DNA from 3 places in the Janthinobacterium sp. LS2A genome. Region 3 is predicted to be linked to each of the others. Evidence: predicted binding sites of a transcription regulator. Region 3 holds the regulator's gene; each other region holds the start of a gene.
The links. The regulator FNR, encoded in region 3, switches genes on or off when oxygen is low (the NO sensors DNR and NnrR bind a similar motif). The targets are predictions, from matches to a motif close to TTGATNNNNATCAA.
Positions count from the first base shown of each region.

Region 1: the regulator FNR is predicted to act here: its motif matches at 6,105-6,118, upstream of V3C40_RS14615 (bacteriohemerythrin).
Region 2: the regulator FNR is predicted to act here: its motif matches at 6,803-6,816, upstream of V3C40_RS11695 (glycine-rich domain-containing protein).

Region 1 covers NZ_JAZHPB010000004.1:391,215-399,093, forward strand. Annotated here, with positions in the region: gene V3C40_RS14585 (hypothetical protein) at 1-272, opposite strand, end outside; gene V3C40_RS14590 (DUF1294 domain-containing protein) at 396-770, opposite strand; gene V3C40_RS14595 (methylated-DNA--[protein]-cysteine S-methyltransferase) at 830-1,396, opposite strand; gene V3C40_RS14600 (nucleotidyltransferase domain-containing protein) at 1,490-2,239, shown strand; gene V3C40_RS14605 (TonB-dependent siderophore receptor) at 2,236-4,464, opposite strand; gene V3C40_RS14610 (hypothetical protein) at 4,788-5,627, shown strand; gene V3C40_RS14615 (bacteriohemerythrin) at 5,631-6,029, opposite strand; gene V3C40_RS14620 (hypothetical protein) at 6,328-6,483, opposite strand; gene V3C40_RS14625 (hypothetical protein) at 6,635-6,820, opposite strand; gene V3C40_RS14630 (sulfite reductase flavoprotein subunit alpha) at 6,932-7,879, opposite strand, start outside.
Region 2 covers NZ_JAZHPB010000003.1:318,359-326,237, reverse strand. Annotated here, with positions in the region: gene V3C40_RS11735 (HPF/RaiA family ribosome-associated protein) at 23-400, opposite strand; gene V3C40_RS11730 (DUF1345 domain-containing protein) at 586-1,251, opposite strand; gene V3C40_RS11725 (MFS transporter) at 1,292-2,563, opposite strand; gene V3C40_RS11720 (CDP-6-deoxy-delta-3,4-glucoseen reductase) at 2,647-3,672, opposite strand; gene V3C40_RS11715 (SDR family oxidoreductase) at 3,685-4,602, shown strand; gene V3C40_RS11710 (hypothetical protein) at 4,686-4,946, shown strand; gene V3C40_RS11705 (hypothetical protein) at 5,134-5,403, shown strand; gene V3C40_RS11700 (hypothetical protein) at 5,646-5,885, shown strand; gene V3C40_RS11695 (glycine-rich domain-containing protein) at 5,973-6,686, opposite strand; gene V3C40_RS11690 (CHASE domain-containing protein) at 6,875-7,879, opposite strand, start outside.
Region 3 covers NZ_JAZHPB010000006.1:64,537-72,415, forward strand. Annotated here, with positions in the region: gene ccoP (cytochrome-c oxidase, cbb3-type subunit III) at 1-481, shown strand, start outside; gene ccoG (cytochrome c oxidase accessory protein CcoG) at 486-1,868, shown strand; gene V3C40_RS17815 (FixH family protein) at 1,923-2,447, shown strand; gene fnr (fumarate/nitrate reduction transcriptional regulator Fnr) at 2,451-3,209, opposite strand; gene V3C40_RS17825 (response regulator) at 3,449-6,529, shown strand; gene V3C40_RS17830 (TOBE domain-containing protein) at 6,621-7,388, opposite strand; gene V3C40_RS17835 (sulfate/molybdate ABC transporter ATP-binding protein) at 7,414-7,879, opposite strand, start outside.

The sequences.
Region 1 (7,879 bases), on a different contig from region 3:
TCGCGGTCCGCATCTGTTTTCGCTACGGCCAAGCAGATGGAAACGGTACTGGTGTTGCGCATTTCGCAAGCCTGTGCCTGGCTCGCCGCAATCTGCTCTTTGCCGGCAATGCATATTTGCTGATTGGTCCCGCAGCTCGTCACGCATTGACGGCCCGCATCCGAATCCGGAGGAATATAGCGATAGCTTGTGCAGCTGGCCAAGGTGATTGCGAAACAAATCGCAACAGCAAGGCGGAACAAGTAGAAATTGTGGATTTGCAAAGTGCGCATGGTCGAAAAGTGCTTTCCCGTGTCGATGAATTAGGTTGATTGCCCGATATATTGATATTCTGACAGGCGAGCTTTTCACCTACAACGCGCCGCAATAACTGTTACATTTTCGCGTTGATAGATTTACAGCTCGATGGGTGCCACTTCGGTGCCGATATCGGGCGCAGCGTAATGCATGCTGAAATACACGAAAGCGCCGATATTGATGGCGACCGTGATCCAGAACAGCACGCGGAATGAGCGCTTGCTGGACTTGTGGCGCAGCCATTGCTGGGCCAGTACAGCGCCGGGCCAGCCGCACAACAATCCCAGCAGCAGCAAGGTGCGTTCCGACGTGCGCCAGCGGCCTTCCTTGGCGGCCGACTTGTCGATCGCATAGGCAACAAAGCAGCTCAGGCTCAGCACGCCATACACGAGAGCGATCAAGACGGGGATGTGGAAAAAGAACGTGGCCAGCAAATACAGAACGACAAAGAACAGGATGACAAGATAGGACATAGGATGTGTTGGCTTGAGCGGAGGGCGTGAGTATCCCACAAGGGAAGCGATGCCGCAGCCTAAAACAGACAGCCTTGCGCCGTATCTATTTGAACAGCGCGGCGCCGGGCATGGCCCGTCTTCAGCGCTTCGCGGTCGCTGGACAGGGTGATGCCTTCCAGCGCCAACAAGGATTCCTTGGCATGCAAGCCGCCCGCAAAGCCCGTCAACTCGCCCGTGGCGCCGATGACACGGTGGCAGGGGGCGATGATGGAAATGGGATTCTTGCCATTGGCTGCACCCACGGCGCGTACGGCGGCGGGGCGGCCGATCTGGCGCGCGATCTCGCCATAGCTGCGCGTCTGGCCGTACGGTATCGTCAGCAGCGCGCGCCACACTTCCTGCTGGAATGGCGTGCCGGCAAAGTCGAGAGGCACGTCGAATTGCTGGCGCGTGCCGGCGAAATATTCAGCCAGCTGGCGCGCCGTTTCCTGCAGCACGACGCAACCGTCATCGACGCGCATGGCGCCCAGACGCACGCGGTTCGGCTTGTCGTTTTCCCACAGGATGGCGGTCAGGGCTTCCCCGCGCGCCACCAGGGTCAGCTCGCCCACGGGCGAGGGCACCACGATGCAGTCGTATTCCATGTTTGTTCCTCGGTCAGATGGTGCCAGTGTAGCAGGATGGCGGCATGCCGCATATTGCGTGTAGGATGGCGTTTTCGGCATGGAGCACAGGCTTTGACGACGATCCCCACTTATGACGATATCCGCGCCCTTGCCCTGCGGTTGGTGCACGAACGCTATCCCTCGGCCGTGGCGGCCATCATCGGCGGCTCGTTCGCCACGGGCCGGCAAACGGCCACTTCCGATATCGACCTGCTGCTGCTGTTCGACCACGTCGACTGCGCCTGGCGCGACACCCTCGTCGCCGAAGGGCGCACGGTGGAACTGTTCGGGCACGACATGTCCACGTTCACGTATTTTTGCAAGGAAATGGATGCGCCCGGCGGCAAGGTGCCGCTGGCGATGATGGTGGTCGAAGGGAAAAACATTGTCGCTGCCGGCGATGCCTACGCCCGGCTGCATGCGCTGGCGCACGCCATCGAGACGGCCGGACCGCCCGTGCTCGACGTGGAAAACCTGCAGCGCCGCCGCTATGCCATCACCACCGCGCTGGAAGACCTGGTCGACAGCACGCACCCGGGCGAGGCGCTGGCTGTCGCTTGCCAGCTGTACGAAGCACTGGCCGACCTGCACTTGCGCGCGGCCGGCGAATGGAGCGGCGGCGGCAAGCATCTGTTCCGGCGCCTGCAGACATTTGACGCCGCCATCGCCGCGCAGCTCGACGGTGCGCTGCGCCTGGTTGCCAGCAACTTGCCGGCCGGCCAGCGCGCCTTCGAGCAAGTCGCCGCCGCCGTGCTGGCGCCCGTGGGCGGTTCCTTGCTGGAAGGATTTACCCTGCCGGCGCCCGCGCACTGGCGTGTTTAAAACGCCGTGCGCACGGAGAGACTGATGTTGCGCGGTTCGCCCCAGAACACGCCGTCAAAGAAGCCCACGTTGCGGTAGTACTTTTTGTCGAGCAAGTTATTCACGTTCAGTTGCACGCTGGCGTGGAGGTTGAGCGCGTAGCTGGCCATGGCGTTGACCAGCGCATAGCCCGCTTGCGGGATATTTGTGATCGCGTTCGATGGCGGGCGGCCATACCACGATTCGCTGTAGGTGGCGCTCTGTGCCGTCATGCTGGCGCCCGCTCTCAAGCCGGCCAGCTTGCCGTCGAAACGGTAGCTGGTGGCCAGGCGCAGCAAATGGCGCGGCTGCGTGGTGGCGGCGCGGCGGCCATCGGCCTCGGCCGCGTGCAGATAGGTATAGCCGCCGCTCGCTTCCCAGGCGGGCGTGATCTGGCCGGCAACGTCGAACTCGACGCCCTTCGCCGTCACGCCCTTGCCGTTGGCCACCATGGCCTGGCCGCCGTCTGGCAGCAAGAAGCCGGGCGGCACCGTGCGGTCGAGTTCCGCCAGGTTCTTTTTCTTCGTGTGGAACAGGGCGGCCGATGCGTTCAGCTTGCCTTCATAGAATTCCCCCTTGATGCCCAGCTCGGCATTGTCGCCTGTTTCCGGCGGCAAAAACTTGTCGTTGCGGTCCTTGCTCGATTGCGGGTTGAACAGCTGCGTGAAGCTGGCATAGGCCGAATATTGTTTGTTGATGTCGAACACGGCGCCCACATAGGGCGTCACTTCATTGCGCGTCTCGGAAAAGTCGCTATTGTCCGTGTGCAGGCCCCGTGTATCGTAGTTGCGCGTATCCGTGCGGTAAGTGCTCGTGCGCGCGCCGATGATGACGTGCAGTGGATCGGCCAGGCTCAAACGCGTGGCGACATAGCCGCCCGCGAGGCGCGTAATGGTTTCCGAGTGCGAACCGTCCGGATGGAAGACGGGGCGGGGAATGTTGCCCGTCCAGCTGCGGTAATCGGGAACGAAGGCCGGGTAATCGATGTCCGCCTCGCCACCGAGCGAACGGGCGCGCTGGTTGCCGCCGTTCCAGCCGACGATGGCCGTGTGCTTGCGTCCCAGCAAGGTGAACGGGCCGCTGGCGTACAGGTCGAAGTTGTCGTTGGTGGTCTTGCCCGGACCATAGGCGCCCGTCCACAGGAGCATGCCTGCGCCCGTGGTCGGGTCTGGATGGCCGCCACCCGCATAGGCGACGGTGGTGCGGTTCGTGCTTTCCGTGCGCGCGTAGCCCAGATGCATATTCCAGTTGCCGGGCAGACGCTGGTCCAGCGACGTGAACAGCGTGTGCTGCTTGTTGGCCCAGGTGCTCCATGGCGTCGTGAAACTGGTGTTGCGCGGCAAGTTCGCCAGGCTGCCATCCGCATTCCAGTAAGGCACGGCACCCCAGGTGGCGCCCGTGGGCTTGTTGTCCTGGAAGTCGACGCCGGCCGTCAGCAAGGTGCCGGGGCGCAAGTCCGCCTCGACGATGACCATGCCGACCGTCTTGTGTTCGTGATACATGTCCAGGTAGGAATCGCGTTTTTGCCAGGCCAGGGCCGTGCGCGCCCGCACGCTGCCCTCCGCGTTCAGCGGCGTGGACAGGTCGGCTTCGAAGCGCTGGTCGTCCCAGCGGCCCATGATGAGGCCGGCGCTGACCTGGAATTCCTTCGTGGGCCGCTTGCGTATCATGTTGATGGTGGCCGACGGATCGCCCGTGCCGCCCATCAAGCCGGTGGCGCCGCGCACGACTTCGATACGGTCATACAGGATCGTGTCTTGCAGCGGCGCATTGCCGCCGCGCGCCATGCCGTCGATCTGGAGATTGTTGATGCCGAAGCCGCGCGCATAAAACCGCGTGCGCTCCGTGTCGTTCTGGCCCACCTGGATGCCCGTCGTCTGCGCCAGCGCCTGGTCCAGCCGCACGGCGCCCAGGTCGTCGAGCAACTGGCGCGTGATGACGCTGACCGATTGCGGCGTTTCGCGCAAAGTCAGCTCCATGCGCGTGGCGCTGCGCGCTTCGCCGGCCGTGTACGACTGCGTGCCTTCCGTCGTCGCCGTCGACTGGCCCAGCACGGTGACGGCCGGCATGGTGACGTCGGCCGCGTCGGCGGCCTGTGCGGGCAAAACCACGCCGGCGGCAAGGCTCAGCAAGCTGATGTGTAACAGACGGGGGAGGCGGCGCAAGGCGGGCTGGCGCGAAGAAGAGGAGACTGTCGTTGATTGCATCATTTTCCTGGAATATTTTTAGTCGTGAGTGTTCCTATCTCGTCTGGCGAGGTGCGCAGTAGCTGGGGGGATGGCGTGACGCTGGCCCGTGGTCTGGCTTGGATAGCAGTTCCACCGCAAGGCCCGGCGCTGACGGGCAGTGGAAAGGAAGGGCGCGCGATTCCCTTCAATTTCGTGAATAGGAATCATTATCAATATAGGTGGTATTTGCCAAATAATCAAGCGTGCGCACCAAAACTGTGCAGAAGCCCATGGCGGCGTAAGGTCTGGCCTTCTGCGATAATGCAGGCGCTGACAAATATTTTCCTCATTGAAAGAAATGCATGCGTACATGGATCGCTTGTGCCGGATGGTTGTGTGTCGTGTCGCTGGGCCAGGCCCAGGAACTCGCGCCGCCGCCGGCAGTTCCCGCGCCGCTGCAGAGCGCCAGCGTGCCGCCCGCCACCGATACCATGCCAGCACCTCTTGCGCCGGTCACGCCCGCCGCGCCAGCGGAAGAGGCGCTGCCACCGCAAACTGTGACGATCACGGCCAGCAGCGACGCCAAGGCGCCGCGCGTGCGCTTCACGGCTTACCGCGAAAGTTATCTGACGGCCAGGAAAGTGTGGCAAGTGTCGAGCGGCAGCGTGGTCATGGCCCTGCGCCTGATTCCTGCCAAGCTGAGCGCCACCATCGACGACGTGCGCGTAGCCTTGCAAGGCAATGGCGCGCCCATGCCGATCAAGGTGTCGGACGGCGGCGTGTTTGTCGTGCCGCTCAACGATGACATCGCCGCGCAAGATGGCACTTTCCTGGTGAACAAGGGCAGGGGAGAACTGACGGCGAATATCGTGCTTCAGCCCGCCGTGGCGCGCGATGCGTGGAACGTCACGCGTGTGGGGCAAGTCTTGCGCGACGCCCGGCGCGCCGTGCGGGCCATCACGCCGTGGTACAAGCGGCCGTTCGCCAGCGACGTGCAATCGCTGGCCTTTTGCGCGGCCGAGCGGGGCAGTGCCTTGCAGTTGATGGATGGCGAGCAATTGATCGCCACCTTGCCCATGAACGAGCAGGCCGTCAACGACATCAACCAGCCCGTGTTTTGCAAGATTTTCGATGGCGAAGACAAATACCCGGGACACTACCGCGTGGTCATGCCCGAGCAGGCGACGGTGCTGCTGCTGTAGAGGCTAGTTGGGCTGGCGCTGCACCAGTTCCAGCGCCGCCGCCAGGGCCAGGTCCATGGTGGCCTGGTGGAAGATCAGCCATTGCGGCAACAGCGACAGCGCATGGCGTCCCTGTTCCAGGTCGCCTTCATCGACGGCGGCCCATGCATGGTGCAAGCCGCTGAGCACGCGCGCATGCTGTTCGCGGTGGTTGGCCAGCGAGGGAAAGGCGATTTGTTCCATCAAATCCTCTTCCTCGCGGAAATCGCGTTCGACGGCCGCAATCAGTTCGCGAAACGCCACGCTGAAATGCTGGTCGCCCAATTGCTGCAGCCGCGCCAGCTCCTGAAACAGCGCCTCATGCGCCTCGTCGATGACGGGAACACCCAGCGCCATCTCATCCTTCCAATGCGATTTACCCATGCCGATGCTCCCGGTTAAGTCCGTCGCGGTGCGAAGCGGACTGTTCCAGTGTGGGCGCAGCGAAGAGGGAAATCCATGACCTGGATCAAAAGTATGGTGAAGAGGGGGCGAGGAAAACAAAGCAAAAACAAATGGATGTAGGAACCAATTTCCCCTCCGTAATAAAGCGGTTTCAGCGATGCGCCGCGTTACCGAGCGCCGCTGAAAAACGCCGCTGGCAAGGCGCCGTGCCGAAGGCAGTACGAATGTACGACGAGGCACGGCAACGCGGTCAGCGGTGTTTTCTCAGCCACGCGTCTTATTGCCGAGGCCAATGGCTCCACATGGCATGCGCATCGACATTGGGCACCTGCAACTGCTGCCCGGCGGATAGCTGCATCGTATCCCTCAGCACGAGGGGCGCAAGCATCAGGGCCGACAGGGCAAGGCAGGCCAGCACTTTGAGCGTCAACATGGTCGTCTCCCGGTGTCCCGGCGGCGGCGCGGGGATGCGGCGCCTGCCGGTCACTTCCATATGTACTACCATGCTTGCAGTTTAGTTCACCTGGTCGTAACTTCAACTTATTGCTGTGATGCACTGCACCAGTTCGCCTGCTGCCAGGGGCCTATTTGGCCTTGCGGCTGCGCCGTGGCTTGCCTGTGGGCGGCAGGAAGGAATCGAACCACACTTGCGTCAACTGCCGCGTATTTTTCGCCGCCTCGCGCTTGACGGCGGCCGTGGCGTGGCCGCGCGCCGTGTTGGCGATGCGGTTGGCGGCGCTCAGGTACATGCTCATCCAGGGATTTTTCATGGCTAGCCTCGCAGGCAGTGGGTGGGAATGCCTCCACTCTAGTCCGATGGCTGGTGCTGACTGTGCGCCTGCCCACATAGCCGGGCCGTGCTGGCGATGGGCTGAGGCAGATCAATACACGTCGCGGCGGTAGCGTCCGGCCGCCAGCAGGGCGTCGAGGCCCTCCTGGCCCAGCACTTCTTGCAGTACAGCATCGATTCCTGCCGCCATGCCTTGCAGGCTGCCGCATACGTAGACGATGGCGCCTTGCGCCAGCCACTCGCGCAGTTCATTCGCGTTGGCGCGCAGGCGGTCTTGCACGTATTCCCGGGTTTCGCCATCGCGCGAAAAGACCTTGTCCAGGCGCGCCAGGTGGCCAGCGTCTAGCCAGCCTTGCAACTCTTCGCCGCAGACGCTGTCAAAAGCTTGCTGGCGCTCGCCGAACAGCAGCCAGTTGCGGGCCAGCCCCGTCCGCTGGCGCGCGCGCAGGTGGGCACGCAGGCCGGCCAGGCCGGAACCGTTGCCGATATAAATACAGGGCACGTCGACCAGGGCGGGCGCGAAGGCGGGGTTGGTTTGCAGGCGCAGGCGGATGGGGCTGCCCAGCGGGGCGAAGCGCGTGAGCCAGCCGGAACAGACGCCAAATCCCTGGTTGTCCTTGCCCGCATGGCGTTCCTGGCGCACCAGCAACTGCAGTTCACCATCGGATGGCAGCGAAGCGAGCGAATAGCTGCGGGGCGCGTGGTGAGCATTATCGGCATCGCCATCGCTGCCATCCGCGTTGCAGGCGATGATTTCGGCCAGCGCGCCCGCTTCCCAGGTGGCGCCGGCCGGGCCCGTCAAGGTGATTTCATGCAATTCGCCGCCCAGGCTGCCAGGGTTGAGCAGCACGCGGCGCGCCAGGCGCCACTCGGCATACGACGCTTCTTCCTGCACGCCGATGGCATCGATGGCGCTGCCGCTGCAGCGTGCCAGCGCTTTGGACCAGCCGACCAGGGCAGCGGGGTCGTGCTTGTCCACTTCGATCAGCGGGAACAAGGGCGTGGCGCCCAGCGCTTGCAATTGCTGCGCCAGCGCATG
Region 2 (7,879 bases), on a different contig from region 3:
TGGAAATCCTGCAGGTGGGGAGTTACTCGGCGGTTTCTTCCGCTTCGGCCGTATCGATCACGGCATTCTTGCCGGTGGCGTGGCGCTTGCTGTCTTGCAGGCGGCCCAGGGCGCTATCGATGGCGCGTTTCAGTTTGTCGGTGGCGCCGGCAACGGATTGATGCACGGTGGCGTTCTGTTCGGTCACGGCGATCGGTTGGTAGCCAGCAACGCGTGCTTCCATGACGCAGCGAATATCGTCGGCGCCGCCTTTCGGGCCATTCGTGTCGCTGATGTGGACTTCGATGCGGGTCAGGTTGTCGCGGAAGCGGTTCAGCGCGCTTTCAAGTACGGATTGCACATGTTCGTTCAGTCCAGCGGTGTTGGCGATGGTGCTGTCGGTATGAATATTGATTTGCATATGCTTACTCCTGTCAATTCAAAAAAAACCCATCTCAGGCGTGCTGCGGCCTGGTTGCTGCCCCATGCACATGACCTCTGTGCATGGAACTTATCTTACTCCTCTTTCCAGTATTTCAAGAGGGTGCGCACGATTAAGATGAGCTTAACCCTTCAGCCAGGTCAAGTTTCCACTACGAAATTATTTCAACCATTGATCAGACCGGCGGCGATATTGATCGACAGCCCCAGCACGACCAGGTTGAAGAAAAAGCTCAGCACGGATTGCCCCAGCACGATCTGGCGCATCATGCGCGTCTGCACGGAAACGTCCGACGTCTGCACGGCCACGGCGATGGTGAAGGCGAAATACAGAAAATCCCAGTAATCGGGGTTTTGCTCGTCGTCGGGAAATTTCAACGGGCGCAGTGCGGGATCGGCCTGGTAATACAGGTGGGCGTAGTGGAAGCAGAACAGGGTGCCGACGAGGAACCAGGAGCCGACCAGGGTGAGGATCGTCAAGCCGTAGTGCAGTGCGCGCTCGTCCGGCGCCAGGTCTTTCATCGAAGACAGCTGCGAGACGATGGCCACCAGGCTCATCACGGAAGCGACGGACAGGGCCGACAAGACTGTTGCCGCCCGCTCGTCCTGGCGCGCCGCCATCATTTTCACGCGGTGGTGGTTGGCGCGCATCATCATCCAGGCCATCGTCGCCAAGTAGAACCAGACGGCCACGTTCCACGCCGTCAGCAACCGCGTCATCTGTTGCCACGATGCGGGCAGCAGCAGACCGGCCGCCACGCCAATGACCGTGGCCAGGCTCAGGTGGGGGCGGCTGCGGATGAAGCTGCGGAACGGAAGCGTGATTTTCATGGTGCCAGGATGCATCAGTTGGGATAGCGCATCTTAGCGCTTAAGTTGCCGCCGTGGTGGCCGTCCTGGCGGCCGCTTCCTTCTCGTGGTGGGGGAAGCGGTCCATGCGCGACAGCACGGGGAACAGCACGGCCCAGATGCCCGTCACGGCCAGGGTGGCGGCACCGCCGAAGAGCACGGCGCGCACGAGGCCGAACCAGCCGGCTGTGAGGCCCGACTCGAATTCGCCCAGCTCGTTCGAGGCGCCGATGAAGACGGCGTTCACGGCGCTGACCCGGCCGCGGATTTCGTCGGGCGTCTCGAACTGCACCAGCAGGTGGCGGATGTAGACGCTGACCATGTCGCCGGCACCCATCAGGAACAGCGCCGCCAGCGCCAGCGGGAAATAGCTGGTGCTGCCCAGCACCAGCGTGCCCAGGCCGAAGACGGCCACGCCGCCGAACATCCACGCGCCCACGCGGCGCGTGATGGGAAAGATGGCCAGCGCGATCGAGCACAGGGCCGCGCCTGCACCGGGCGCCGTGCGCAGCAGGCCCAGGCCGCTGGGGCCGATATGCAGCACGTCGTGCGCGAGCGCCGGCAGCAGGGCCGTGGCGCCGCCGAACAGCACGGCAAACAGGTCGAGTGAAATGGCGCCTAGCACGATGGGTTTCGACCAGACGAAGCGCAAGCCTTCGAGCAGGGTATGCCAGCTGACGGGTTCGCGTTTGACCACCTGCGGCGCGGGCGTGGTGGCGCGCATCAGCAGGACGGACACGACCAGCAGCGCGGACGAGATCAAATACACGACCTTGGGGCCGAAGTAATACAGCAAGCCGCCCAGGGTAGGCCCCAGGATGATGGCCACGTGCGAGCTCGACGAGCTGAGCGCGACGGCGCGGCTGAAGTGTTGCGTGGGTACCATGTTCACCAGCACGGCTTGCGTAGCCGGCATCATGAAGGCGCGCGCGCTGCCGAACAGCACCAGCACGGCAAACACGGGCCAGACGATGGAAAGTCCGCTCAGGGTGAACGCCAGCAGGGCCAGCGCGCAAGCGAGCTGCGCCGCCAGGCACCAGGCGATGATGTTGCGGCGGTTGTAGCGGTCGGCCACGTGGCCGGCCGGCAAAATCAAGACGAGGAAGGGGGCGAACTGCGCCAGGCCGATCAAGCCCAGGTCGAACAGGCTGCCCGTGATCTGGTACACCTGCCAGCCGATGGCCACGCTTTGCATCTGCACGGCCACCGTGCCTAGCACGCGGGCGGAAAGATAAAAGGCGAAGTTGCGGTGACGCAGGATGCTGAAGCCGTTGCCGGCAGAGGCGAGAGACATGAAATTTCCAGGAAGCAGCGGGATAGAGCGGTGGTGGCAGCGGGCGCCGCACCAGCCGCGCCCCGCTGTCTGGACGGTGACGCTTACTTGGCCAGGTCGGCTTCCGTGGTGAAGGCGTCCGCGTAGAACTCGTCGGCTGGCAACTGGCACAGTTGCACGAAATCGCGGTTGGCCGACTCGACGACGATCGGCGCGCCGCAGGCATACACTTGATACGCGGACATGTCGGGCAAATCGGCGATAACGGCCTGGTGCACGAAGCCCGTGCGGCCTTCCCACGCGTCTTCCGGCAGGGCGTCCGACACGACGGGCACATAGGTGAACTGCGGCAAGTCGGCGGCCCACTGGCGGCACAGCGCGTCCATGTACAGGTCGTGCGGACGGCGCCCGCCCCAGTACAGGGTGATCGGACGCGGGGATTGCTCGTTGATCATGTGCTCGACGATGGCTTTCAGCGGGGCAAAGCCCGTGCCCGAGGCCAGCAGCACGACGGGCTTGTCGGAATCTTCGCGCAGGAAGAAGGTGCCCATCGGGCCTTCGAAGCGCAGGATATCGCGCTCTTTCATGGTGCCAAATACCTGGTCCGTGAACAGGCCGCCTGGCATATGGCGGATGTGCAAGCTCACGGGGCCGCCTTCGACGGGCGCGCTGGCCATACTGTAGCTGCGGCGCTTGTTGTCGCGCAGCATGATTTCGATATACTGTCCGGCGCGGTAGTTGAGGCGCTCGCTGGCTGGCAACTGCAGGGTCAGCACGACGACGTCGGGCGCGACTTTTTCGATGGTGGTCACGCGCGACGGCATTTTCTTGATCGGGTAATCGCTGCTGCCCGCCACTTCGCGCGCCTGCACCACGAGGTCGCCCTGGGGCACGGCGCAGCACAGCAGCGAGTAGCCGGCTGCCGCTTCATCTTCCGTCAGGGAGCGGGGCTGATATGGCTTATGCTGTACATTGCCGGACACGATCTTGCCCTTGCAGGAGCTGCAGGCGCCACTCTTGCAGCTGTATGGCAGGCCGACGCCGGCGCGTATCGCCGCCGACAGGACGGTTTCGTCCGCTTCACAGCTGAATTGGTGGCCGCTGGGCTGAACAGTAATTTGAAAAGTCATACAATCCTTGAGATGAAAAATATGTTAATGCACTCTTTGCGCAAGCCGTCAGGCTTGCCGCGCCTGCTGATCCTGGGCTGCGGCGACGTCGGCATGCGCTTGCTGCCCCTGCTGCGCGCGCGCTTTCGCGTCTTTGCCGTCACCAGCCAGCCGGCGCGCTGCGCGCAGTTGCGGGAAGCCGGCGCCGTGCCCATCGTGGCTAACCTCGACGACCGGGCCAGCCTGAAACGGCTGGCGGGACTGGCGACGATGATCGTGCACCTGGCGCCGCCCCTGTCGTCGGGCTTGCTGGACCGGCGCACGCGCAATCTGGCCGCCATTTTACCCGAGCATGCACGCATGGTGTATGTGAGCACCAGCGGCGTGTATGGCGATTGCGCTGGCGCCTGGGTCGATGAAACGCGCACGACGGCGCCGGCGAATGCGCGCGCGAAGCGGCGCGTGGACGCCGAACAGGTATTGCGCGGCTGGGGCGCGCGACGCGGCGCCAAGGTGGCCATCCTGCGCGTGCCCGGCATCTATGCGGACGACCGCTTGCCTTTGAAACGCTTGCGCGAAGGCACGCCGGCCCTGGCCGCGGATGACGATGTGTACACCAACCATATCCATGCCGACGACCTGGCGCGCATCATCGAACGGGCCTTGTGGCGCGGCAAGCCGGGACGTGTGTATCACGCCAGCGATGACAGCGAACTCAAAATGGCCGAGTATTTCGATGCCGTGGCCGACACGTTCGGCCTGCCGCGCCCGCCGCGCCTGCCTCGTGCCGAGCTGCGGCAAGTGGTCACGCCGATGCTGCTGTCGTTCATGTCCGAATCGCGCCGATTGCACAATACGCGCATCAAGCGCGAGCTGGGCGTGCGCCTGCGCTACGCGCGCGTGGCCGATGCCTTGCGGGCGCTGTCCGCCGATGGCGCCGGCATCGGGTAAAATGGCCGGTTATCTGCGCACTTTGCTGGGCCGGCGCGCAGCGCGCCGTTCCCGCGCTGCGCCACTCACTTAAGGAATACAGCATGAGCACCCTCACTTACGAAGAATACCTGGACGAGGTCACCACCGTCCTGACGGAACTGTACGACCTCGACGACGAAGCCGCCATCAAGCTGGTCGTGGCGGCGCAGGACGCCGAATTTTTCGTCCCGCACGATGCGCATGAAGAAATGCGTACCGTCGAGCAAGCCAAGAAAGATGCGGTCACCCTGTTCGAGCGCAAGCAGAACCGCCAGCAAACGCAGGAAAAACAGCAACAGCGCGTGCGCCAGCAAAAGAAATAAGACGGAAGCAGGCCGTGGGGCAGTACGGGTTCCGGCGCAACACCGGGGTCGTGCCATTTGATGCACCGCAAACGCGTCATGGCGCGCTGGCGATATGGTGAGCAATGTCGTCACGCGTCTGGGCTCTTGTGACGGGCTCTGCATCTACAACCAGCGTGACGTTGTTTTCCGTCAGCAGGAGCGAGTCATGCGAGCAACGAGTCACCCCAGCAAGGAGCAAGTGCGCGCCTATATGCGGCGGCGCGAACATGCGCTGCAGCCACCACCACCGCCCGATGAAATTCGCCGGCAACTGGCCTGGTGCCGCGCGGACGATTCCCCATGCACTTGCCCACTTGCCACCCCGGCCGGCGTGGCCGTGCAAGGCTGGCATTTATCTACGGAAATGGCCCGCCTGGGCACCCTCATGGCCATAGCCTGGCTCATGCATAGCGGTGTTGCTCATCGTAAAAATTGATGACGTGCAGCAAATTTTTCCGATTTGAGTTATCCTCTAGCACATTCCAAGTGCGTCAATTCTCTTCAATTATCACAATTTTGCTCTAAGTTACGCAAAAATCAACAATAGCGTGTATTATATTGTTTGTGGCGTAAAAGCCGCATAAGTGATGGCGCTTTTTAGTGTGTTTACCCTGAATTAGTGCGGAAGAGACATTCTGTCTTTTATTGCCCTAATACAACAAGTACGGATTTTTGATCATGTCTCTCAAACAAATTACCTCTTTGCCTACCTACAACCCGAATCGCGTCCTCGATGCGATCATCGACAAGCTGCAACTGAAAAACGATGCCGCCTTGTCGCGAGCTCTGGAAGTGGCGCCACCTGTTATCAGCAAGATTCGTCACAACACCTTGCCGATCGGCGCCACGATCCTCATCCGTATGCATGAAATCAGCGATTTCAGCATTCGTGAACTGCGCGAGTTGATGGCTGCCTAAGAGCGCCTGACAGACGGCAAACTGAGAGGTGCCGTCTGGGTAAGTCAGGCTTGCCGCGTGCGGTAGCCACATCTGTTTTCCGCTTTTCTATTGCGGATCGCGGTTCAATACCGGACGATCGACATAGAAGCGCCCCATTTCCAGGCCAGTCGAGGACGATTTGACCACCGCTGCGGTAAGTGAGGCAGGCGCGCTGGAAAATGCGGTGCTGGCAGCCCCGGTCGCGCGGCCCGAATACGCCGTCGCCTGCACCGCCGCACTGGAAAACGCCGTTTGCACAGCCCGGCCCGAGTAGGCCGTTGCCTGTACCGCCGCACTGGAAAATGCTGTTTGGACAGCCCGTCCCGAATACGCAGCCTGCACAGCCCGTCCCGAATACGCCGCCTGTACGGCGCGACCCGAATACGCCGTCTCCGCGCGAATATAATCTTCTCCGAACGTTTGCTCATACAGCTGCTTCATGCGCTCGCCCACGCGATGGTGCGCCGCTTCGTCGTCTTCGCCGCGCAAGCCGATGTAGGGGAAGTGATGGAGGAAGTAACCGAATACCTGTTCGCAGTCGGCCGCATATTTCAGGGTGTCGAGGATGTGGTAGTGCCAGAAGGTATCAACGTCCATCAGCGGCGCCGTTTCTTCTTCTGGAAACTGTTTCATCAGGATCAGAAAGCGGCGGTATTCGAATTCCACCGCATTTGCTTTTTCCAGGCTCCATCCCTCGCCTGACTCCCGGTGCATCAGCTTGACCTTGATCGCGTCCAAATTCAAATCGGCAATTGCCTTGAAACTGTCGTTCGTATCCATGAATGTCCTTTTGTAAAGAGCGTTGTGGGAAATACGGTGAAACAAGGGAAAGCGGCGGGTGCGTACTCCTGGCAAGTAGTCGAGGAATGCCTGGCCCATGGCGGGCGGGCGCTGAGTTGTTCCACATTAATATTGCATCTAATTACGAAATATGCAAGCTGAGCTTGCTTCATGCGGGCGCGCGCCGGTCAGTTGCTGACCCGGCTTTCTTCCTGGTAGGGAAAGGCGGTGGCATCCGCGCCCAGCGGTACGCTGACGTGCACGCTCATGCCGGCGCCGGGGCTGCTTTCGATGTAAAAAGTGCCGCCCAGCAATTTTATGCGCTCCTCGATGCCCACGAGGCCAAACGAGCCCAGCTTGTTGCGCCCGTCGATGGCGGCGCCCACGCCGTTGTCGCAGATGCTCATCGACACCGTATCGCGGCACTTTTCCAGCTTGACTTGCACGCGGCTGGCATGGGCATGCTGTGAAATGTTGCTGAGCGACTCTTGCAGGATGCGGAACAGGGCCGTCGCGCACTGGTCGCTGAGGCAAATGTCGTCATGGCTTTCGCTCACTTCGCAGACGATGCCCGTGCGCTGGCGAAATTGCGCCACCTGCCATTCGACGGCCGCATTCACGCCCAGGTCCAGTACGGTAGGGCGCAAGTCGTTGATGATCTGCCGCACGCTCTTGATGGTGGCGTCGATCTGTTCCAGGGTCGAGCGGGCGCGGGCATTCAGGCGCGGGTGGCGGCGATGCGTGCGCGAGGCCAGCATGTCGGCGTCGATGCGCAGCACCAGCAGGTTCTGTCCCAGGTCGTCATGGATTTCGCGAGCGATGCGCTTGCGCTCTTCTTCCTTGATCTGGTCGGCGTGGGCCGCCAGGCGGCGCAGTTTCTGATGCGACAGCTGCAGACGGATCTGGCTGGCGCGCAATTCCTCCGTCATGCCGTTCGCCATCTGGATGGCACGCCTGCGCGACGACGCCAGGGTGTGGAACAGCATGTACAGCAGCATGGTGCTGGCAAAGCCTATCAGCAGGGCCAGCCATGGCAAAAAGGCGTCGAAGCGCGTATACAGGTCGCTCTTGCGCACGCTGAACAGCGCTTGCCACACGCGGCTATTGTGCTCGATCAGCATCGTGCTGCTCAGGTAGCGGCCGGAATTGCCGGGCAGCCACCATGGCGCATGCATGCCCGCCGTCGTGCTGTC
Region 3 (7,879 bases):
ATGCCACGGTTCGGATGCGCGCGGCAACAAGGGCTTCCCCAACCTGACGGACAAGGACTGGCTGTATGGCGGCGAACCCGACATCATCAAGACCACCATCCTGCACGGCCGCAATGGGCAGATGCCACCGATGGGCGCCGCCCTCGGTTCCGAAAAGGATGTCGAGAACGTGGCCCATTATGTGCTGAGCCTGTCCGGTTCGACCTCGGATCCCGTCAAGTCCGTGCTGGGCAAAGCCAAGTTTGGCGCCTGCATGGCCTGTCATGGCGCCGATGCGAAGGGCAACCAGATGCTGGGCGCTCCGAACCTGACGGACAAGGTCTGGCTGTACGGCGGCAGCGCCGATACCATCATGGAAACCGTACGCAAGGGACGCAGCAACACCATGCCGGCCTTCAGCGATTTCCTCGGCGAATCCAAGGTACACGTGCTGTCGGCGTATGTCTGGAGCCTGTCGAATCCTCAGACGCCCGTGAAATGATGTAATGGAACCTCAAGTCATCAAGATGTATGCGGCCCGCGAGCAGATCTACCCTCGCGAGGCCAAAGGACGCTACGCTACCTGGCGATGGGTATGCGTATGGCTTACCCAGCTCGCGTTCTACGGCTTGCCGTGGTTGACCTGGAATGGCAGGCAAGCCCTGCTGTTCGACTTGACCACGCGCAAGTTCTACATTTTCGGCGTCGTGCTGTGGCCCCAGGATTTCATCTATCTGGCGGCCCTGCTGATCATCTGTGCGTATTTGTTGTTCCTCGTCACGGCCATTGCCGGGCGGGTGTGGTGCGGGTTCTCTTGCCCACAAACGGTATACACGGAAATTTTCCTGTGGGTCGAACGCCGCATCGAGGGCACGCGCAGCGCGCGCATGGCCCTCGACAAGCAGGGCCCGTCCGTGCGCAAGGCATTCAAGAAGACGGCCAAGCATGTGGTATGGGGCGCCATCGCCCTGTGGACGGGCTTTACCTTTGTCGGCTACTTCACGCCGATCAAGGAACTGGCGCAATCGGTGGTCACCTTGAATTTCGGTCCCTGGGAATGGTTCTGGGTCTTGTTCTACAGCCTGGCAACCTACGGCAACGCGGGCTGGCTGCGCGAGCAGGTGTGCAAATACATGTGCCCCTACGCGCGCTTCCAGAGCGCCATGTTCGACCAGGACACCCTGATCATCACCTACGATGCCAAGCGCGGCGAACCACGCGGCGCCATGAGCAAGAAGGCCGGCAACAACGACAAGCTGGGCGACTGCATCGACTGCACCCTGTGCGTGCAGGTGTGTCCGACCGGCATCGATATCCGCAACGGCCTGCAGTATGAATGCATCGGCTGCGCCGCCTGCGTCGATGCCTGCAACAGCGTGATGGACAAGGTCGAGCGGCCGCGTGGCCTGATACGCTACAGCACCGACCATGCGATGGAAAACAACTTCAATTCGAAGCAGATACGCCAGCGCGCCATGCGCCCGCGCGTCTTGATCTACACTTCCATCCTGGCCCTGATCATCATCGCCGTATGTACGTCGCTGGCCCTGCGCACGCCCCTGAAAATGGACGTGATCCGCGACCGCGGTTCGATGGGACGCGAAGTGGAAGACGGCATGATCGAAAACGTCTACCGCCTGCAGATCATGAACACGTCCGAGCAAAGCCAGCATTTTAAAATCAGCGCTTCCGGCTTGCCGGGCCTGACCTTGCTGACGCGCGAAGAAGTGACCTTGCAGCCGACGGAAACGCTGGGCTGGCCGATCCGCCTGCGCGTGCCGCACGGCGTGGGCGAGAAGGGGTCGAACAAGATTGCGATCGAATTGCAATCGCTGGACAACCCGTCGCTGCATGTGCGTGAAAGCGCGGTCTTCATCGTGCCGCGGTGATGCAGGAAGGCCGGTCCCCGCACGGGGGCTGGCCGTTTACAGAGGAGAAATACCATGTCCGACAGTCTGAAACTGCAGCCTCCCGTTGCACCGTGGTACAAGCATCGCTGGCCATGGCTGCTGATGATCGGTCCCGGCCTGTCCGTGGTCGTCGGCAGCTTCATGGGCTATATCGCCTTTACGCAGCCCGACGCGCTGGTGGTGGGCGATTATTACAAGCAGGGCAAGGCGATCAACCAGGATTTGAAGCGCGACACGATCGCCAGCGACCTGGCCATGGATACGAGCCTGGCGTACGACGTGGCGCAAGCGCGCCTGAGCGGTTCCGTGCACAGCTTCGGCAAGGCCTACCAGGGACCGCTGCAGCTGCACCTGGCGCATGCGACCCTGCCGGAAAAAGATATCAAGCTGCTGGTGCAGCCCGATGCGGCCGGCAATTTCTCGGTCGCGCTGCCGATGCTCGAGCGCAGCCGCTGGCAGGTGCTGGTGGAAAACGACAAGCGCGAGTGGCGCCTGTCCGGCATCTGGACCTGGCCCGTGCAGCGCAGCATCGCGCTGCATGCGGACGAAGAGTTATAAGCCTTACTTGCAGACGTCCGTGCCTGCCGTAATGGCTTTCAGCTTGGCTGGTTGCAGGATCTCGATCTCGCGGTTCGAGACGCGCAGCCAGCCTTCCTTCTTGAATTTCGACAATAAACGGCTGACGCTCTCGATGGTCAGGCCCAGGTAGTTGCCGATTTCCTCGCGCGACATGCGCAGCTGGAATTTGCTGCTCGAATAGCCGCGCGCTTCGTAGCGCGACGCCAGGTTGACGATGAAGGCGGCAAAACGCTGCGTCGCCTGCATATTGCCCAGCAACAGCATCACGCTTTGCTCGCGCGTGATTTCCTGGCTCATCATGCGGTGGAAATGACGCAGCAGGGTCGGCATATTGCCCAACAATTGTTCCAGGCTGGAAAACGGGATTTCACACACTTCGCTGTCTTCGAGCGCCACCGCATTACAGTGGTGGCGGTCGGCGCTGATGGCGTCCATGCCCAGCAGTTCGCCGGCCATCTGGAAACCCGTCACCTGCTCTTCGCCGCCCGGATTGATCTGGTACGTCTTGAAGTGTCCCAGGCGGATCGCGTACAGGTTCTGGAACGAGTCGCCGATGCGGAACAGCGAGGCGCCGCGCACGATCTTGCGGCGGCGGCCGATGATCTGGTCCAACCTGTCCATGTCGCCCATATCGAGGCCCATCGGCAGGCACAATTGATGCATGCTGCAGGTCGAGCATCGCGCACGCAACGCTTCCACGGTCACTGTGGGCAAGGTTGGAGTGAGTAGCGCTTCAGTCATGTCGGTACCTTTTAGAAAATGCAACAACAAGTTTACTGCATACAGGGTTGCCGTGTGCCAATTTCACCGCAATTTCGGCGAATAAACGACGTTCCGACTTTAATTATATGGCAACATCGTCAAAAGCCCATGCGGGGAGGGCCATTTGCGCGGCGCCGCTTGCCAACTTGATGTATTGATAGGAAAATTCCTAACAGCATTATCTGCCGCCTGTGCCGCCCGGTACTGAAAAGGAAATCATGAAGCCTCTCGGCATCAAAGCAAAAGTCGCGCTGGCCACCAGCCTGACCTCGATCGCCATGATCGCGCTGGTCACCATGATCCAGGTGCAGCACATGCGCGACGACTTCACCCGAGTACTGCTGAGCCAGCAGTCATCCCTGATCAGCCGCACCGCTGCCGAGCTCGACGACAAGCTGGGCATGCTGCTGCAGATCGTCACCCTGACGGCCAGGCAGCAGCCGCCGGAACTGATGGCCCAGCCGGCCCAATTGCGCGAATACTATTCGCGCCGCTCGATGCTGGTGCTGTTCGACGACGTGCTGGTGCTCGATGCACATGGCGCCGTCGTGGCCGACATGCCGGAAGTGGCGGGGCGCGCCGGCATCAACGTTGCCGAGCGCGAGTATTTCCAGACCGTGCTGCGCACGCGCCAGCCCATGATCACCGAGCCGATGCTCGGCAAGTCGAGCGGCATGCCCATCGTGCAGATGGTCGCGCCCGTGCTGGCCGCCGATGGCCAGGTGGCCGGCGTGGTGATCGGCGTGCTGCGCCTGTACAAGGACAACCTGCTGGGACGCCTGCGCTCGGAAAAGATCGGCAAGAGCGGCTATTACTTCATCCTCACGCGCGGCGCCGTGCCGCGCTACGTGCTGCATCCCGATACCAGCCGCTTGCTGCAGCCGCGCCAGCCGAACGCCAACCTGACGACGACCCAGCTGCTGAAGGAAGATGGCGAAGGCAGCATGGTCAGCACGAACAGCCGCGGCATCACGGCCGTCAACAGCTTCAAGCGTTTGAAATCGGTGAACTGGCTGCTGGCTACCTCGCTGCCCGTCGCGGACGCCTTCGAACCGTTCGATGGCGTGCTGTACCGGCTGGTGCTGTGGAGCATCCTCGCTTCGCTGCTAGCCGCATTTGTTCTGGGCTGGGTCACCGTGCGCCTGCTGTCGCCGCTGGTGCGCCTACGCGACACCCTGCTGGCCCTGCGTACCAGCGGCAGCCGTTTCACCCCCGTGCCGGTGCAGCAGCGCGACGAGATCGGCGAACTGACGGAGGCGTTCAACGGCCTGATGAGCGAGCGCGACCGCCTGCAGCAGGAACTCGAATCGCGCGCGGCCGAACTGGAGCAGGAACGCGACCGGGCCGAGGCCGCCAACCGCGCGAAGAGCGATTTCGTGGCCAACATGAGCCATGAAATCCGCACGCCCCTCAATGCCGTGCTGGGCATGGTGTATTTGCTGGGCAATACCAAGCTCGATACGGAACAGCGCAAGTATCTGACCATGGTGCGCGTGGCGGGCCAGTCGCTGCTGGGCATCCTCAACGACGTGCTCGATTATTCGAAGATCGAGGCGCGCCGCATGGAACTGTCGCCCGTCGAATTCGACCTCGACGAAGTCATGAATACCCTGGCCACGACGATGACGATGAATGCGGGCGAAAAGGAACTGGAACTGGCCATCGCCGTCGAGCCCGACGTGCCGCGGCGCCTCGTGGGCGACGCCCAGCGCCTGCAGCAAATCCTCGTCAACCTGGCCGGCAACGCCATCAAGTTCACGGAGAACGGCGAAGTGGTGGTGGCCGTCAGCCTGGCCGAGAGCAGGAGCGAGAGCGGCCGCGCCTGGCTGCGCTTCGAAGTGCGCGACACGGGCATCGGCATGACGGAACTGCAGCAACAGCAGCTGTTTGCCGCGTTTTCGCAGGGCGACCAGAGCATCACGCGCCGCTTCGGCGGCACGGGCCTGGGCCTGGCCATCAGCAAGCAGCTGATCCACATGATGGGCGGCGACATCGCCGTCGCCAGCAGCGAAGGCAAGGGCAGCCGCTTCTGGTTCAGCGTGCCGTTCGAGATGCTGGCGCAGCCGGCCGAAACGCGGCGCACGCCGGCCCTGGGCCAGCTGCGCCTGCTGGTGGCCGACGATAACCGCACCACGCGCGAACTGATCGTCAAGCTGATCGAGGCATGGGGCTGGCTGGCCGACGAAGTCGATTCCGGCTTTGCCGCCATCGAACTGTACCGCGAGCGCCTGGCGCAGCAGCAACCGTACGACGTGGTGCTGGCCGACTGGCACATGCCCGTCATGGACGGCCTGGCCACGGCCAAGGCCATCCGCCAGGCGGCCAGCGGCCAGCGCCAGCCCATCGTGGTGATGGTCAACGCCTTCGCCCGCAACCACCTCGAGGAAATCTCCAGCGCGGCCGAGGCCGACGTCGTGCTGATGAAGCCGATCACGGGATCGAGCCTGTTCGATGCCCTGCATCAGGCCCTGATCACGAAGAACGACGGCGGCGAGCAGCGCATCCTGCACCAGCCGCTGGGCACGGAACTGGCCGGCGTGCATTTCCTGCTGGTGGAAGACAATCATTTGAACCAGGCCGTGGCGCGCGGCATCCTCGAACACATGGGCGCCACCCTCGACGTGGTGGGCGACGGCTTGCAAGCCGTGGAACGGCTGCGCACGGAAGCGCTGCGCTACGACATCGTGCTGATGGACATGCAGATGCCCGTCATGGACGGTTTCAGCGCCACCCACATCATCCGCACGGAACTGCGCCTGAGCCTGCCCGTGATCGCCATGACGGCCGGCGTGCTGGCGTCCGAGCGCGAGCGCTGCATGACGGCCGGCATCAGCGACTTCATCGCCAAGCCCGTCGTGGTGGAAGAGATGATGGAAGTCATCCTGCGCCACCTGCCCAAACGCCCGCAAGTGCAGACGGCCGAGCCCGTACGCGTCGCCGATGAAGAGGTGTTTTCCATGGCGCCGCTGATGCGCGTGATGGGACGCGACGCGAAGGGGCGCGGCGTGCTGCGGCGCATGGTCGAAGACGCGCTGAACAAGGGCATGACGCCCGTGCGCGACGCGGAAACGGCATTGCAGGCGGGCCGCCACAGCGACGTGGCGCGCATCCTGCACAGCGTGCGCGGCTCCGTGGGCACCCTGGGCACGAAACGCCTGATCCGCGCCGCGTTCGCCACCGAGGAAGCCATCGACGCGGGTCGCCTGGATGAAGTCCCAAGCCTGCTGGCGCGCACGGCGCAGGAGCTGGAACTGGCGCTGGCGGCGGCGGCGGATTGGTTGTCGCGGTTGAAGGATTAAAAGGGTAGGTCGGATTAGCGCTACGCGCGTAATCCGACAGGACGCGCCAACAATGTTGTCGGATTACGCTGCGCTAATCCGACCTACGCACTTATGCCGGTACACCGAGAATCACGCTCGACGCCTTGAACATCGCCGTCACGCTGCCGCCGATGGCGATCCCCAGGTCGGTGCAGCTCTGGTTGGTGATGATGGCGGCGATCGTGCCGCCGCGCGGCAAGTCCAGCACCACTTCCGTGTTGACGGCACCTGTCTGCACGCGCGTGACCGTGCCGGCCAGCTGGTTGCGGGCGGAAAAGCGTGCGCCTTCGCTGTCGGCCACGAGGATGATGGACGAAGCCTTGATCAGCGCAAACGCTTCCGCGCCCGGCACCAGGCCCAGGCTTGCGCTGCTGCCCTGCGTGACGATGGCAACGATGTGCTGGCCGCCCGGCAATTCCAGGGTGACTTCATCGTTGACGGCGCCCGGTTTCAGTTCAGCCACCTTGCCCAGGAATTGATTGCGTGCCGTGGTTTTCATGGCCATTCTCCGTATGAGTAAAAGATCGTCGGCGATGCCTTCGGCCTGGCTGCCCAGCTGGCGCAGGTAGCGGGCATGTTCGCGCTCGATGATGCGGAAATTGTCGACCAGTTGGCGTCCCCGTTGCGTGAGCCGCGTGCCGCCGCCGCCCTTGCCGCCCGTCAGGCGCTCGACCAGCGGCTCGCCGGCCAGGTTGTTCATCGCGTCGATGGCGTCCCAGGCCGCCTTGTAGCTCATCTTTACCAACTTGGCCGCCTGCGTGATGGAACCGCATTCGGCGATGGCGCCCAGCAATTCCACCCTGCCGGCGCCGCCCAGGTTTTCCCCGCCCACCGTCATCCATAGCGAGCCTTGCAAGCCGATTTTATCCAATGCGTTCACCCAATGCCATGTGGTCTTCCCTGTTATCGATCTGTCCGTCGCGCAAGTACAGCACGTGCTCGCCCAGGATGCGCGCATCTTCCGGATCGTGCGTGATCAGGATCATGGGCACGTCCAGACGCTGTTGCCACTGGCTCAGTTCCAGCCGCATTTTGACACGCAGGGCCGGATCGAGGGCGGCGAACGGCTCGTCGAGCAGCAGCGCGGACGGCTCGGCCACGAGCGCCCTCGCCAGCGCCACCCGTTGGCGCTGGCCTCCGGACAACTCGTCGGGGAACTGGTGCGCCAGTTCCTGCAAGTGGAAGGCGTCGAGCCAATGCTCGACCTTCTGTAATTTTTCGCGCGCGCGCGGATTGAACCAGCCGCGGCTCAGGCCAAAGCCCACGTTCTGGCGCACCGTCAGGTGCGGGAACAGCGCGTAATCCTGGAACAGGTAGGCGACATTGCGC